3 regions of the Paenisporosarcina sp. P4_E4_2 genome follow, and region 1 is predicted to be linked to each of the others. Evidence: riboswitches for the same ligand, from Rfam matches in the RefSeq annotation. Region 1 holds a riboswitch; each other region holds the start of a gene.

What was found. A riboswitch is a leader RNA that binds a small molecule or an ion and turns the genes downstream of it on or off. The one in region 1 is predicted to bind S-adenosylmethionine.
Region 2: another riboswitch for S-adenosylmethionine. It lies ahead of metE (5-methyltetrahydropteroyltriglutamate--homocysteine S-methyltransferase); the one in region 1 lies ahead of AC1DSB_RS11075 (2,3-diketo-5-methylthiopentyl-1-phosphate enolase).
Region 3: another riboswitch for S-adenosylmethionine. It lies ahead of AC1DSB_RS02980 (methionine ABC transporter ATP-binding protein); the one in region 1 lies ahead of AC1DSB_RS11075 (2,3-diketo-5-methylthiopentyl-1-phosphate enolase).

Annotation. Positions count from the first base shown of each region.
Region 1 is NZ_JBFUJC010000142.1:3,478-7,620, reverse strand. It holds partial or broken gene AC1DSB_RS11075 (2,3-diketo-5-methylthiopentyl-1-phosphate enolase) at 1-986, opposite strand, end outside; SAM riboswitch class I at 1,059-1,163, opposite strand; gene AC1DSB_RS11070 (DMT family transporter) at 1,316-1,630, opposite strand; gene AC1DSB_RS11065 (DMT family transporter) at 1,630-1,965, opposite strand; guanidine-I (ykkC/yxkD leader) riboswitch at 2,024-2,127, opposite strand; gene AC1DSB_RS11060 (hypothetical protein) at 2,297-2,503, shown strand; gene AC1DSB_RS11055 (hypothetical protein) at 2,772-2,906, opposite strand; gene corA (magnesium/cobalt transporter CorA) at 3,140-4,102, shown strand.
Region 2 is NZ_JBFUJC010000052.1:6,360-10,502, forward strand. It holds gene metE (5-methyltetrahydropteroyltriglutamate--homocysteine S-methyltransferase) at 1-1,618, opposite strand, end outside; SAM riboswitch class I at 1,766-1,871, opposite strand; SAM riboswitch class I at 2,084-2,190, opposite strand; gene AC1DSB_RS06250 (hypothetical protein) at 2,703-2,891, opposite strand; gene AC1DSB_RS06255 (3-isopropylmalate dehydrogenase) at 3,079-3,372, opposite strand; gene AC1DSB_RS06260 (hypothetical protein) at 3,816-4,130, opposite strand.
Region 3 is NZ_JBFUJC010000014.1:1,762-5,904, reverse strand. It holds gene AC1DSB_RS02995 (iron-containing alcohol dehydrogenase family protein) at 1-326, opposite strand, end outside; gene AC1DSB_RS02990 (MetQ/NlpA family ABC transporter substrate-binding protein) at 342-1,175, opposite strand; gene AC1DSB_RS02985 (methionine ABC transporter permease) at 1,194-1,865, opposite strand; gene AC1DSB_RS02980 (methionine ABC transporter ATP-binding protein) at 1,855-2,868, opposite strand; SAM riboswitch class I at 2,938-3,046, opposite strand; gene AC1DSB_RS02975 (carbon-nitrogen family hydrolase) at 3,135-3,929, opposite strand; gene AC1DSB_RS02970 (aminotransferase class I/II-fold pyridoxal phosphate-dependent enzyme) at 4,015-4,143, shown strand, end outside.

The DNA of each region.
Region 1 (4,143 bases):
GCTGAAGGCACTGGCAAAGAGGTCTTTATCAAACCAGGAACATGGAGTGCATCTGCAATTTGTAGTGTTTCTGATTTTTCCAAGGCCACACTGCCATATGGTGAAGGAAATAACGAGAAATCCGCCCCGGCAAGTCGCAATAATTTACCCAGTGCGAGGTGGTWTGAGAGACCATACTTTTGGGATGGAGTGAATGCTCCCGAAACGGCTGGGTGTGCCATAATCRGAATCGCAATTTCTGGATCTTCAGCTAAACTTTGCAGTGTATCCAATCCGTATGCATAAACATTAAACAGCAACATATCTGCCCCTAGCTCTGTCGCGTGTCTTGCTTTGTCTTTTAAGTCGAATGTACGTCCTGTCAAATTCACTGCGTAACGTGTGCGGTGACCTGTCTCCGAGAAAACATGCTCGAGTACTTCACGTCCTTTTACAATCCGTTGTTCAAAAGGCGTCGACTCGTTTTCGAATAAAATTTCATCATCTTTCACAAAATCCACACCACCGCGTGCTTGGTGTTCGAGTTGTGTTAGTAAAAAGCCCAAATCTTTCCCGAGTATGCCTTTAAAGATACTCATGACAAATGGTCGTTCTTGCACGCCTGTCAATTGTCGGATTCCTTCTGTGCCGAATTTCGGCCCTGGAAAGTGGCCCGTTAATTCCGGACTGAACTCCAAATCAATTAATTTGATTTCCCCGTCCAGTGATAACTTGCCAAAAGTCGTCGTTAAAATGGCTGGCAAATCAGGACTGAAATTCGCCATGGGGTATGCAATGCGAATAATTCCTTTCGTTCGGCTTTCTAATTGACTATTTTCTTTTTGGACAGATACAACGCGTCCCTTATGTTTCTTCAGTTGCTGTTGTTCCAGTTGCGGTAAGTCGGTCCATGATCCGACCGTCAAGCCAAGTGCGATGCCTTCTGCTTTTTTTTCTAAATTTTCTTCTATGCTATGGACTAAATAAGTCGCGATTACTTCACTCAATGTCTCCACCTCTTTAGGGAAAATAAAAAACCTCTTCACAAAAAAGAAGAGGTTAGTAGTTGAACTAACATCCTCTTATCTGTCAGCTACTGCTGCAAGAATTAGCACCGTGCCTACTCGCGTAAGTCGGTTGCCGGGTTTCATAGGGCTAGTCCCTCCACCTGCTCTTGATAAGAAAAATGTAGATATGATATTTTTTAAAATCTAAATTGGATTATGACAGGGTGCAAAATACTTGTCAACATAATTTTCTAACAAATTAAAATATACTGCTTTTTATGTGTGTGATAAAGTTATGCTATGTTTGCCGGGAAATAGATATGACCGTCCTAAGAAATAAATTTCAAACCGACAGCCGCTCCTAACACCATGGCAATAAACAGCATGCGCAACCATGTTTTAGGCTCCCCGTATAAAATCATGCCTAAAATCGCTCCACCTGAAGCACCAATACCTGTCCACACTGCGTATGCCGTACCCATCGGAAGGGTTTCCATGGCGAGTGCAAGGAACAGGAAGCTTGCCAAAAAGCTTGCGAACAATCCGCTAATGGACTTCCAATTGCGACTTTTATGCACTTGACTGATCATCGCCACACCTGTCATTTCAAACAATCCAGCAATGATTAAGAATATCCACGCCATTAGGATTCCACCTCTTCCTGTTCTTTTGTCACCAGCTTAAGCCCGACAACCCCAATTAACAGAAGTGCAATCAAGGCAATTTTTGCGATACTAAATGATTCCCCGAAAAAGAGGATATCCGCAATCACTGTACCAGCTGTACCAAGTCCGACAAACACTGCATACACGGTTCCAACAGGAAGTGTTTTCCCTGCCATAATCATTAAATAGAAACTCACTGAAATCGCAATTGCCGTGCCCAACCATGTCCAAATATCATCCGCATGCTTGAGACCAATTACCCAAAACACTTCAAAAAATGCTGCTATGAAGACTTTCATCCATTCTTTATTCATGAAAACATACTCCTTTTCCAAATCAAAATAAGCCCGAGAGATAAACGTATCATACGTCATCTCCCAGGCTTTTATCCTTCCGTGTATCTTTGCATGTGTGCAAAGCGTTTTCTCTTGGACCAGACCAAACCGGTTGTTTGCGGAACCCTAGAAAACTTGGCCGCCATTGTGAAAATGGCGCTTTATGAATTTATTAATTCCATGGCTAGAATAAACTATATTTTACAGAGAGTCAAACGATGCGCTCGCTTTAAAGAAACAGTTGTAACAATTGGAAGTAAATGTAATACTTAATGGTACTATATTTGGTTGTTGCGGAAGGAGAATCACAATGAAAACCTTCAAAAATAAGATGATTATTCTAATCATGTCCATCGTCATTTTCGTCATTTATTTTCAGATACTTGGATTTTTTGCAGGTAATCTACTTCCTATCTCTCCACTTGGTACGATGATTGGATTGATCATTCTTTTTCTTCTCATCCCGATTTCGTATCTGTCAGCGTATGGAGTGGTAAAAGTTATTAAAGATATGTAAATTCCCGTATGAAGGAGTTTTTAAACAAGAAAAAACTCTCCATAAGAAATGAGAGTAGTAAAGTGAATCAATTTATTTATTTATGATTGCGTTTAGTTAATTCCAAGGTGTCTGTGATGAATTTAATTGAGAAAATCTCTTTTCTTGTGCTCTTTGAGTGGACTTACTTATGAAGTCCATAAATCGCGTCAAAGATATTTTTTTCCAAGGTCTTCGTTGAATTTCCACGTTAATGACTCTCCTTTAAATCGCATTTTTTATTTTTCCTTTATCTAGCTTTTAGAGGTATTCGTTGTCGTTTATGAAATGGAAATGTGGCAATGGTTCCCGCGACTCCACTGATGGCTAAAAACGAAAGGATTGCGATAGGTAAAGCTTTCTTTTTCAAACGTGTTTGACTCATGTAGGACCTCCTTGGATTTGAGCTTGCACCTTTAGTGTAATAGATGAATATGAAGAGGATGTGAATAACTTGTTAAGACATTATTTAGAAAATGAACTTTTAATGTGAAGTTATAAGAAATCGACTGGTAACTTCTCCTTTTTCAAACGAATTTTGTTGGCTTCAATACAAGCACATCGAACTTTCGTGGTAAACTACTACTAGCATTTACAGTGTGAAACGAGGTTTTACTTATGATTCGAACATTTGGAGTTACCGTTGATAGCCAATTAGAAATGGACTTTCCTTTAGAAGATCTACATAAAAAGTCATTCGACTGGTACTGGATTGATTTTGACAAACCATCAGCCACTGAATGGGCTTTGCTTGATTCGTTCTTTCATTTCCATCCACTGGCGATTGAAGATTGTTTACACCGCTTGCAGCGCCCGAAAGTCGATTACCACGATGGATATCATTTCTTTGTCGTCCATACGCTGAATGAAGAGACACTCGAAGCAGAAGAATTGGATTTATTCGTTGGAAAGAATTTTGTTGTTACTTTTCATCATAATACCGTTCAAGAATTGGACTTGGTTCGAGAAAAATTGCAACGCGATGCCTCCTTCTGGGAACGTGGAGCGATTTATGCGATGTATCAAATTCTCGACAAAGTGGTTGATTCCTACTTTCCACTTGTGTACAAGATTGAGGACCATTTGAACGAAATTGAAGATCAGATGACGTTTGATATGAAGCATTTTTCGATGGATACTGTCTTTGAAATGCGCAGTGACTTGTTATGGTTGCGCCGAACGATTTTGCCGATGCGTGATTTGATGTACCGAGTTTTAAACTCGAGTAGTTTTAACCTTCAACAGCACGAACATTCCTACTTTGCGGATATTTCTGATCACCTCGTCAAACTGACAGAAATTGTGGAGTCAAACCGAGAACTTACAGCGGATATACGAGATAGCTATATGGCAATGAACTCCAATCGAATGAACCGAATCATGATGATTTTAACGATTGTATCCTCCATTTTCATTCCACTAACATTTGTAGCAGGGGTATATGGCATGAACTTTGAAAACATGCCGGAACTCGAGACGAAATACGGCTACTTTTTCGCTTTAGGCGGAATGGCACTTATCGGATTGTTAATGTTCGCCTGGTTTAAATACAAAGGCTGGCTGAATTTATTCAAATCATAATGAAAACCATCTCCCGAAAAAAAGGAGATGGTTTTTTATTT
Region 2 (4,143 bases), on a different contig from region 1:
CTGTTATCGGTTCTATAAATGACACGTCACCGTAAATAAGTGGTGGTTTCACACATCGCGAGCCATATGACTGGACCCAGCCAAATTTCGTGAATTGGAAGCCATCTAATTTTTCTCCAAAATACTCAACCATGTCTGTACGTTCAAATTCTCCATGTACAAACACATCTAGACCAAGTTCCTCTTGAATTTCAATCCACTTTTTAATTTCTGCTTTTATATATGTTTCATATTCTGTATTCGTTAACTCGCCTTTACGCCATTTTAATCGGTTCTTTCTTACTTCTTGAGTTTGCGGGAAGCTTCCGATTGTTGTTGTTGGAAGAAGTGGTAATTGAAAAGCCTCTTTTTGTATCTCTTGACGGACTTTAAATATTGCTTTTCGTTCCGCTTTATACGTATGCAAGTTTTGAATGGCTTCTTGAACTAGTGTGTTATTTCGGAATGATGATTTTTGTAACGCTTGAATCGCTTCTGTACTTGCACTGATTTCTTTTTGTATCGCTTCTTTTCCATCGTTTAAGCCTTTTGTCAGTAGAACAATTTCATGTAATTTTTCATTAGCAAATGATAATGCTCCTTTTAGGACGTCATCAAGCGTTTCTTCACTTTTAACTGTCACAGGTACATGCAATAAGCTTGATGAAGATTGTACAATAAGACGATCTTTTGAAACAACATTAGCAATCTCTGCAAGAATTGCAGAATGATCATTAAGATTTGCACGCCATATGTTTCGCCCGTCAATTACTCCAGCAGCAAGAACCTTATCTTTTGGGAAACCATACTTTCTCAAAGCAGCAAGATTTTGACCAATATCATATACAAAATCAAGTCCAATTCCTTGAACAGGAAGTGAGATAACATCTTCGTAATGTTCAATGCTTTCAAAATATGTTTGTAATATCAGCTTTATGTTTGGCGCTGCATCATGCAATGTTTGATAGATATCCTTAAATAACGCAACATCTTCTTTGGAAATCGTTGTAGATAAAATCGGTTCATCGATTTGTACCCACTCTACTCCTTCTTTTTGTAATTCACGTAAAATGTCAGCGTAAAGCGGTACAAATTTTTCAACAACTGCTTTAAACTCACTTTCTTTATAACCCTTTGACAGTTTTACAAATGTGATAGGTCCTAAGATTACAGGCTTTCCTTCGATATTAAGTTTCTGTTTAGCCTCTTTATAAAATTGAAGTGGACGGTTTTCAACAAGAGTAGGTACTGCTTCATTAAGCTCTGGAACAATATAGTGATAGTTTGTGTTAAACCATTTTGTCATTTCAGATGCAACCGCACCTTTATTGCCTCGTGCTATATCAAAATACGTTTCAAGTGATACTTTACCGCCGTCGTATTCAAAACGATTCGGTACTAATCCGAACATAACGGCTGTATCAAGCACATGATCATACAAGCTAAAGTCTCCAACTGGTATCAAGTCAATTCCTAAATCTTTTTGTTTCTGCAGATTGTTTAGACGAATCTCCTCAATTTGTTTTAAGAATGATTCTTTTTCTAGTTTCCCTGCCCATAACTGCTCCAGTGAATTTTTCCATTCGCGTTTTACACCAATTCTTGGATAACCTAAATTCGAACTTTTTACTCTACTCATAATATTTTTTACACTCCTTCTATTTTTATATTTTCATGCCCGTTTCTATTTGAAACTGTGGCTAATGAACCCATATTTCTAAAAACAAAAAAGCCTCTTCTTGGAAACAAGAAGAGGCTCATCATTAAATATAAGTGACAAGATCTCAACTCATCTTCCAAGCATAATCGCTTGAAGGAATTGGCACAGTGCTCATAATGAGTCTGTTGCCGAGGTTTCAAAGGGCCTTTCCCTCCACCTCTCTTGATAAGTAGAAATTAACTATTTAGTTTTATTAATGGTTTAAATGGTATCAGTTTTGCTCGTTTTGAAATCAACGAATTTAACTTAGTTGTTATATTAATACATAAATTCAAGAAAGTAAATAATTTTCTAAAATTTGTTTTTCTCATTTTTATAATTTAAAAAACAAAAAAGTCTCTTCTTGGGAACAAGAAGAGACTCATCATTAGTAGACAAGATCTCAACTTATCTTCCAAGCATAATCGCTTGAAGGAATTGGCACAGTGCTCAATAATGAGTCTGTTGCCGAGGTTTCAAAGGGCCTTTCCCTCCACCTCTCTTGATAAGTTGAAATTAACTATTTAGTTTTATTAATGGTTTAAATGGTATCAGTTTTGCTCGTTTTAAAATCAACGAATTTAACTTATTTATTATAATAATACAAACATTCAATAAAGTAAACAATTTCCTGAAATGCGTTTTTTACCGTTTTTATCTTTTCACAAAGTACACTACGGACGTAAAGAACAGATTAAAAAGCAGCCCCAAAAGTATTTGATCGTCGAGGAATCGACGGAACTATAATGAGCATGATTGCTGCTTATGCAGCGTTTGATTGATGTACATCAAAAGCTTTTCTTCTCGTTAGTTCTATAAGTTCACAAAAAATGTGTTAATCCTTCTTTCTTTAACCTTAACACCTAAACAAAAAACGCCTAAAACCTATATATATCAAGGATTTTGGGCGTTACAAGAATGGTTGGTTATTTGCGTTAAAACGGTACATGCGGAGTATACCTGTAAATACTGATAGCTCACGTCTTTTCTCAGACGTTAGCTTTTTTCTTTTTTCTTTTTCAACTCAAGCACCCGTTAGTTGAAGAGGAAATGTGCTACTATGCAGGTCTATTGCAAAAGTAGTTCCATAATGGTCTTCAATCGCCTTGCTTAATTGTGGCTGTAATAGATCAATTACGGCATCTTCTAACACATTCTCTCGTGTAGGTTGTGTTATTGGACGATTTGCGTACGTTATTAGTGATGTAGTCAAAACAATACCAACGATTAAAATTATAAATATTTTTTTCATTTCATCACCTACTCAACTTACTTTGTAGGTATTTTATCCATTGATTTTAATTATATTCTTCTTCAACTAACCTGCCTCGTTAGTTCAATAAGAAAAAAGGATTCACTCCTTATTGAAGTAAAGCACCCGTTAGTTGAATAATCGTGAATCACATGTTTCTGCTGTTATATTTTTTTACGACGGTTGCTAAAACTGCAATAATAAAAACGATGACACTATTTATCATTAAATAGTACCCTAGTTGCATGCCATAAAACACTGCAAAAGGATCTCGAATAGTAAATATCGCTAACGCACCACCGATTGCACCAAATAAGACTGCTAGTATTAATATTGTAAAAGCAGAAAAATATAGATTTTTCTTTTTTCTGTAAAATATAAACCCAATAATATTTGCAATAACGATAAAAAAGCCCATAAGTATTATGAAAAAACTATCCATTTAACTCTTCCTCCATAAACATATTTTACCATTAAAACCAAAAACCTTATTGAACTATTCTGCCCCGTTAGTTTAAGTGTAACATTTCACAATAGATGGCCGAAATTTACTTGATGTTTCGGACGTAAAAATAGACCATCGAAATGATGGTCTTGTTTAACTAAAGCACCCGTTAGTGCAATAAGAGATATTAGTTTTGGTAGCAAGTCTCATAGTCGTCTTTCATTAACAAACTTTTACAAGCCAAACCATTTTCGTGATAAATCTCTTTACCAATTTCTAATTCGATACTTCTATTTGAATTTGGATACTCAGGTTCGTCATTTAGAATACCCCCCACCTTCTTAAGTTCAATCACAATCATTTCAAATAATGATAATTTACACAATATTCTTCTTCAAGTAAACTGCCCCGTTATTTGAAGATGAAAACGGAATACTATTTCACCAATTTAATATCAACATTAAAATGCTTGAAATGAGGACTACAACAAAAAAGGCAAGGATGTAATATGTTTTTCCTTGTTGCTGTGTCTTATGTTTCTTTTCATAATCCTTCCAACCAATAAACAAACCCAAAAACATTCCTATAATTCCAAAACGTAAAATCGCTATAAAATAATCAAGAAACGGTTTATACGTAATTAGGCGACCACCGTTATCTACCTCTTGAATTTCTTTGTAACTAACAAATAGAATGGAAACAGCCAATCCGAACACTAACCCATACAGACCTGATTTTCTTAATACTTTTTCCATAGTTCTCCCATCT
Region 3 (4,143 bases), on a different contig from region 1:
GTTCTACTAGCGCTAGCAGCCGCTTTCACCACGTCCAATACTTTTCCGCCGCCTACTCCAATAATGGCATCCACACCATCAGTTTGTGCCAACGTAGACACTCTATTAATTTCAGTGAGTGAACACTCGCCTTTATAGAAGGTATGTGATACCTGAATGCTTTTTAGATTTGGAAAGTAATAGCGCGCTGCATTCCATGATTTCACACCTGAAACAATAAGTACTCGCTGAATGCTTCTTAGCTGTAACTTCTCTTCTAATTCATTCAGTACACCACTTTTACAAACATATTCAGCTGGTGCACCCCGCACTATGATGTCTTCCACAAAAACCCTTCTCTCTTAACGGTTTTTCATCCACTCTGGCTTGCCGAAACCTACGAATTCCGCATCGATGATTTCCTCGAATTCTGGTGCTTCCACGACTTCAATTAAATCTTTCGCTAATTGTGAGTCTTTGTTTGCTGTCGTTACAGTAACTAAGTTGCGGTATCGGTCCGGCATGTTCTCAAGCAAAATCGCATCCAGCAGGTTCATTTCCGCTGCCAAAGCAAAGTTACCAGGTACAGCTGCTAAGTCCGCACTGTCCACTGCACGTGGAAGTTGGCCAGCTTCAATTGGTTGGAACACCAAGTTCTTCGAATTTGATTTAATGTCCTTTTCAGACGCCTTCAATGGTTCTGCATTAGGGTCTAATTCAATTAATCCATGGTCTTGCAAGATTAATAATGTACGAGCTGCATTCACCGGGTCATTCGGAATGGCAATGGTTGCTCCATCCTTGATCTCTTCAACAGATTTGAACTTGTTGGAGTAAATACCCATTGGTGCTGTCGGCACTGCAATTAAGCCTGTCAATTCCATATCATTTTCTTTTGAGAAGTTTTCCAAGTAAATCGAGTGTTGGAAAAGATTTGCGTCAATATCTCCATTGTCCAACGCAATATTCGGTTGAATATAGTCACTGAATTCAACGATTTTCACTTTGTATCCTTTCTCTTCAAGAGCGGGTTTGATTGCCTTATTGAGCATGTCGCTATATGGACCTGCTGATCCGCCTAATGTCACTGATTTGTCATTGTCCGCATTACCTTTTGACTCTTTGTCGCTTCCTCCACATGCAGCAAGTGCTGCTGTCATTAAGACTAGAATGAACATAAATAAAACTTTTTTCATCTCTATTTCTCTCCCTTTTTATCGTTTATCTATTGCTTTTGACGTCCAGTCACCCAGCTGCTGAATGACTTGAACGAGAACAATTAAAATGACAACTGTCACCATCATGATTGTTTCATCGTAACGGTAATATCCGAAGCGAATGGCTAAGTCTCCAATACCGCCGCCTCCAACCACACCCGCCATGGCGGAGTATGCTACTAAACTAATGATGGTCATCGTAATGCCTTGCACGATGCTGGTTTTTGCTTCAGGCAATAATACATCCTTGATGATCATCCAAGGTGTCGCGCCAACTGCAATGGCTGCTTCAATCACCCCTTTATCAATTTCACGAAGAGACGTTTCCACAATTCTGGCGAAGAAAGGAATTGCGGCAACTGACAATGATACACTTGCAGCTGCTGGACCAATCGTTGAGTCTACCAGTAATTTGGTTAAAGGAATAAGAGCTACCAACAAAATGATAAATGGAATGGAACGCACCATATTGACAATAAAACCGAGTGTTCCTTTAACAAATCGATTTTCTAAAAATAAACCTCGGTCTGTAACAAAAAGCACAATCCCCAATGGTAAGCCAATAATGATTGCGACTGTTAATGAAACCCCAATCATATACATCGATTGCCCGAATGCATTCAGGATGTCTGGCCACATTTCAATTACATGCGGTATATCAATTCCCATTACGTACCACCTCCACTTGCGCCCCACGTCCTTCCATATACGTGATGGCTCTTGTTATATTTTCTGGTTGTCCCTGAATTTCCATCAAAAACAAACCGAGTGGTATTTCCTGAATGTATTCAATCGCGCCATGCAAGAAATTTCCTCGTACATCAAAATTCTGAATCATATCCGAGATGACACCTTCTCCCGCCACATTGCCTTTAAATAGCACTTTCACAATACGCCCAGTGACTTGATCCAAAATGGATTGGGGTACTTCGAATGAGACGACGCTACTGATGAACTCTTTCGTCAATTCTGCTTTTGGATTGGAGAAAATATCGTAGACCGTTCCCTCTTCAACCACCCGTCCATCTTGCATGATGGCCATGCGATCACATATTTCTTTTACCACATTCATTTCGTGTGTGATCAACACAATGGTGATGTTCAATTCGCGATTGATTTTTTTGAGCAAGCGCAGAATAGATAAGGTCGTATTCGGGTCAAGCGCTGAAGTTGCTTCGTCACACAGCAGGACGGAAGGATTGTTTGCCAGTGCACGAGCAATTCCGACACGCTGCTTCTGTCCACCGCTTAATTGGGCCGGATAAACATCTTTCTTATCTGTCAAACCAACCATTTCTAGTAACTCCAAAACGCGGGTCTCCATTTTTTCACTTGGTGTATTAGCTGCCTTTAATGCGAAGGCAATATTCTGAGCAACTGTTTTTTGACTGATTAAGTAAAAGTGTTGAAAGATCATGCCGATTTTCAAGCGGGCTTTACGTAATTTTTCTCCTTTTAATTTTGTGAGGTCCAGTCCATTCACTTCAATTTGTCCGCTTGTTGGCCGTTCAAGTAGATTGATGCACCGCAATAATGAGCTTTTGCCTGCACCTGAGTATCCGACAATACCGAACACTTCCCCTTCATTGATGGTGAGATTTACGCGATCAACACCTATAACCGTTCCTTTTTTCGTTATGTACTCTTTAGATAAATCATTAATTTTTATCATCACAAGCTCCTTTTTGCCAAATAAAAAATGCCCCTTTCATCATGAAAGAGGCACCGAAAAATGGATTTTTGGTTATCTTTCAGAATGAAATCATTCTGTAGGAATTGGCACCTTCCCAGCTCGTGCTGGGGRTTGCCGGACGTCATAGGGCCTATCCCTCGGTCTCTCTTGATAAATTTCCATATGTAGTTGTTTGGTTGTTTTGTTGCTGAAGTAAATCTTACGATGTTTTTATACACGTGTCAAACACTTTTTGAAAATTATTTTCATTTTTCAAACAAAGGTTCATATAGCGAAGGTCTGCGATCCTCGTATACCGGTATGCGAGTACGTACCTCTTCAACTTCTGAAAAATCAACATCAATGATTGCGTACTCTTCATCATCAGCTCCAGTCCATAACACTTTCCCCCAAGGTGCAATGATCATGGATTGGCCATTGAACTGATTGTTCGGATCGTTCCCAGTTCGATTGACGGCGATGACAAAACATTGATTTTCGATTGCACGGGCTTGAAGCAAGATTCTCCAATGATCAATACGAGTTTCAGGCCATTGTGCTGGTAAGAAGAGCACTTTCGCTCCGGCTAATGCATGTGACCTTAACCATTCAGGAAACCTTAGGTCATAACATATGACCCCTCCTGCTTGAATAGAACCTAATGAAAATACATTTGATTGATTTCCTGCTTTTAAGTATAGATGTTCATCCATGAGACGGAACAAATGCGCTTTATCATATTCGGACACTAGGTTACCCTCATTCGAATAGATGTACATTGTGTTGTAGAAGCTGTCTCCTTTTTTCGTAGAAACCGACCCTCCTACGATATGGACATGATATGTACGGGCCAGCTCGGAAAGAAATTCTTTTGTTCGTTGCCCTTCGACGTCTGCAAGATGTTCTAACTCCGTTAATGCATAAGCAGTATTCCACATTTCAGGTAATACAACGAGCTCTGCACCCTCACTTGCGACCTTTTTTATGTACTTTTGAACGTTGTAAAAATTTTTTTCAGGCTCGGCAAACGCTACGTCGAGCTGAATGCATGCGATTTTCATGGGTACACCCCCTGTAGACAAGATACACAAAAGATTATAAGATTTGGCTGATGATTGCAACTATTTCAGAAAATGAGGAAAAACCATGGAACTTTCTAAGAAGCTTCAACAATTACCACCACAATTCTTTGCTTCACTTGTTCAAAAAGTAGGAGCTGCAGTAGCACAGGGTCGCGATGTGATCAATTTAGGTCAAGGAAATCCTGACCAACCA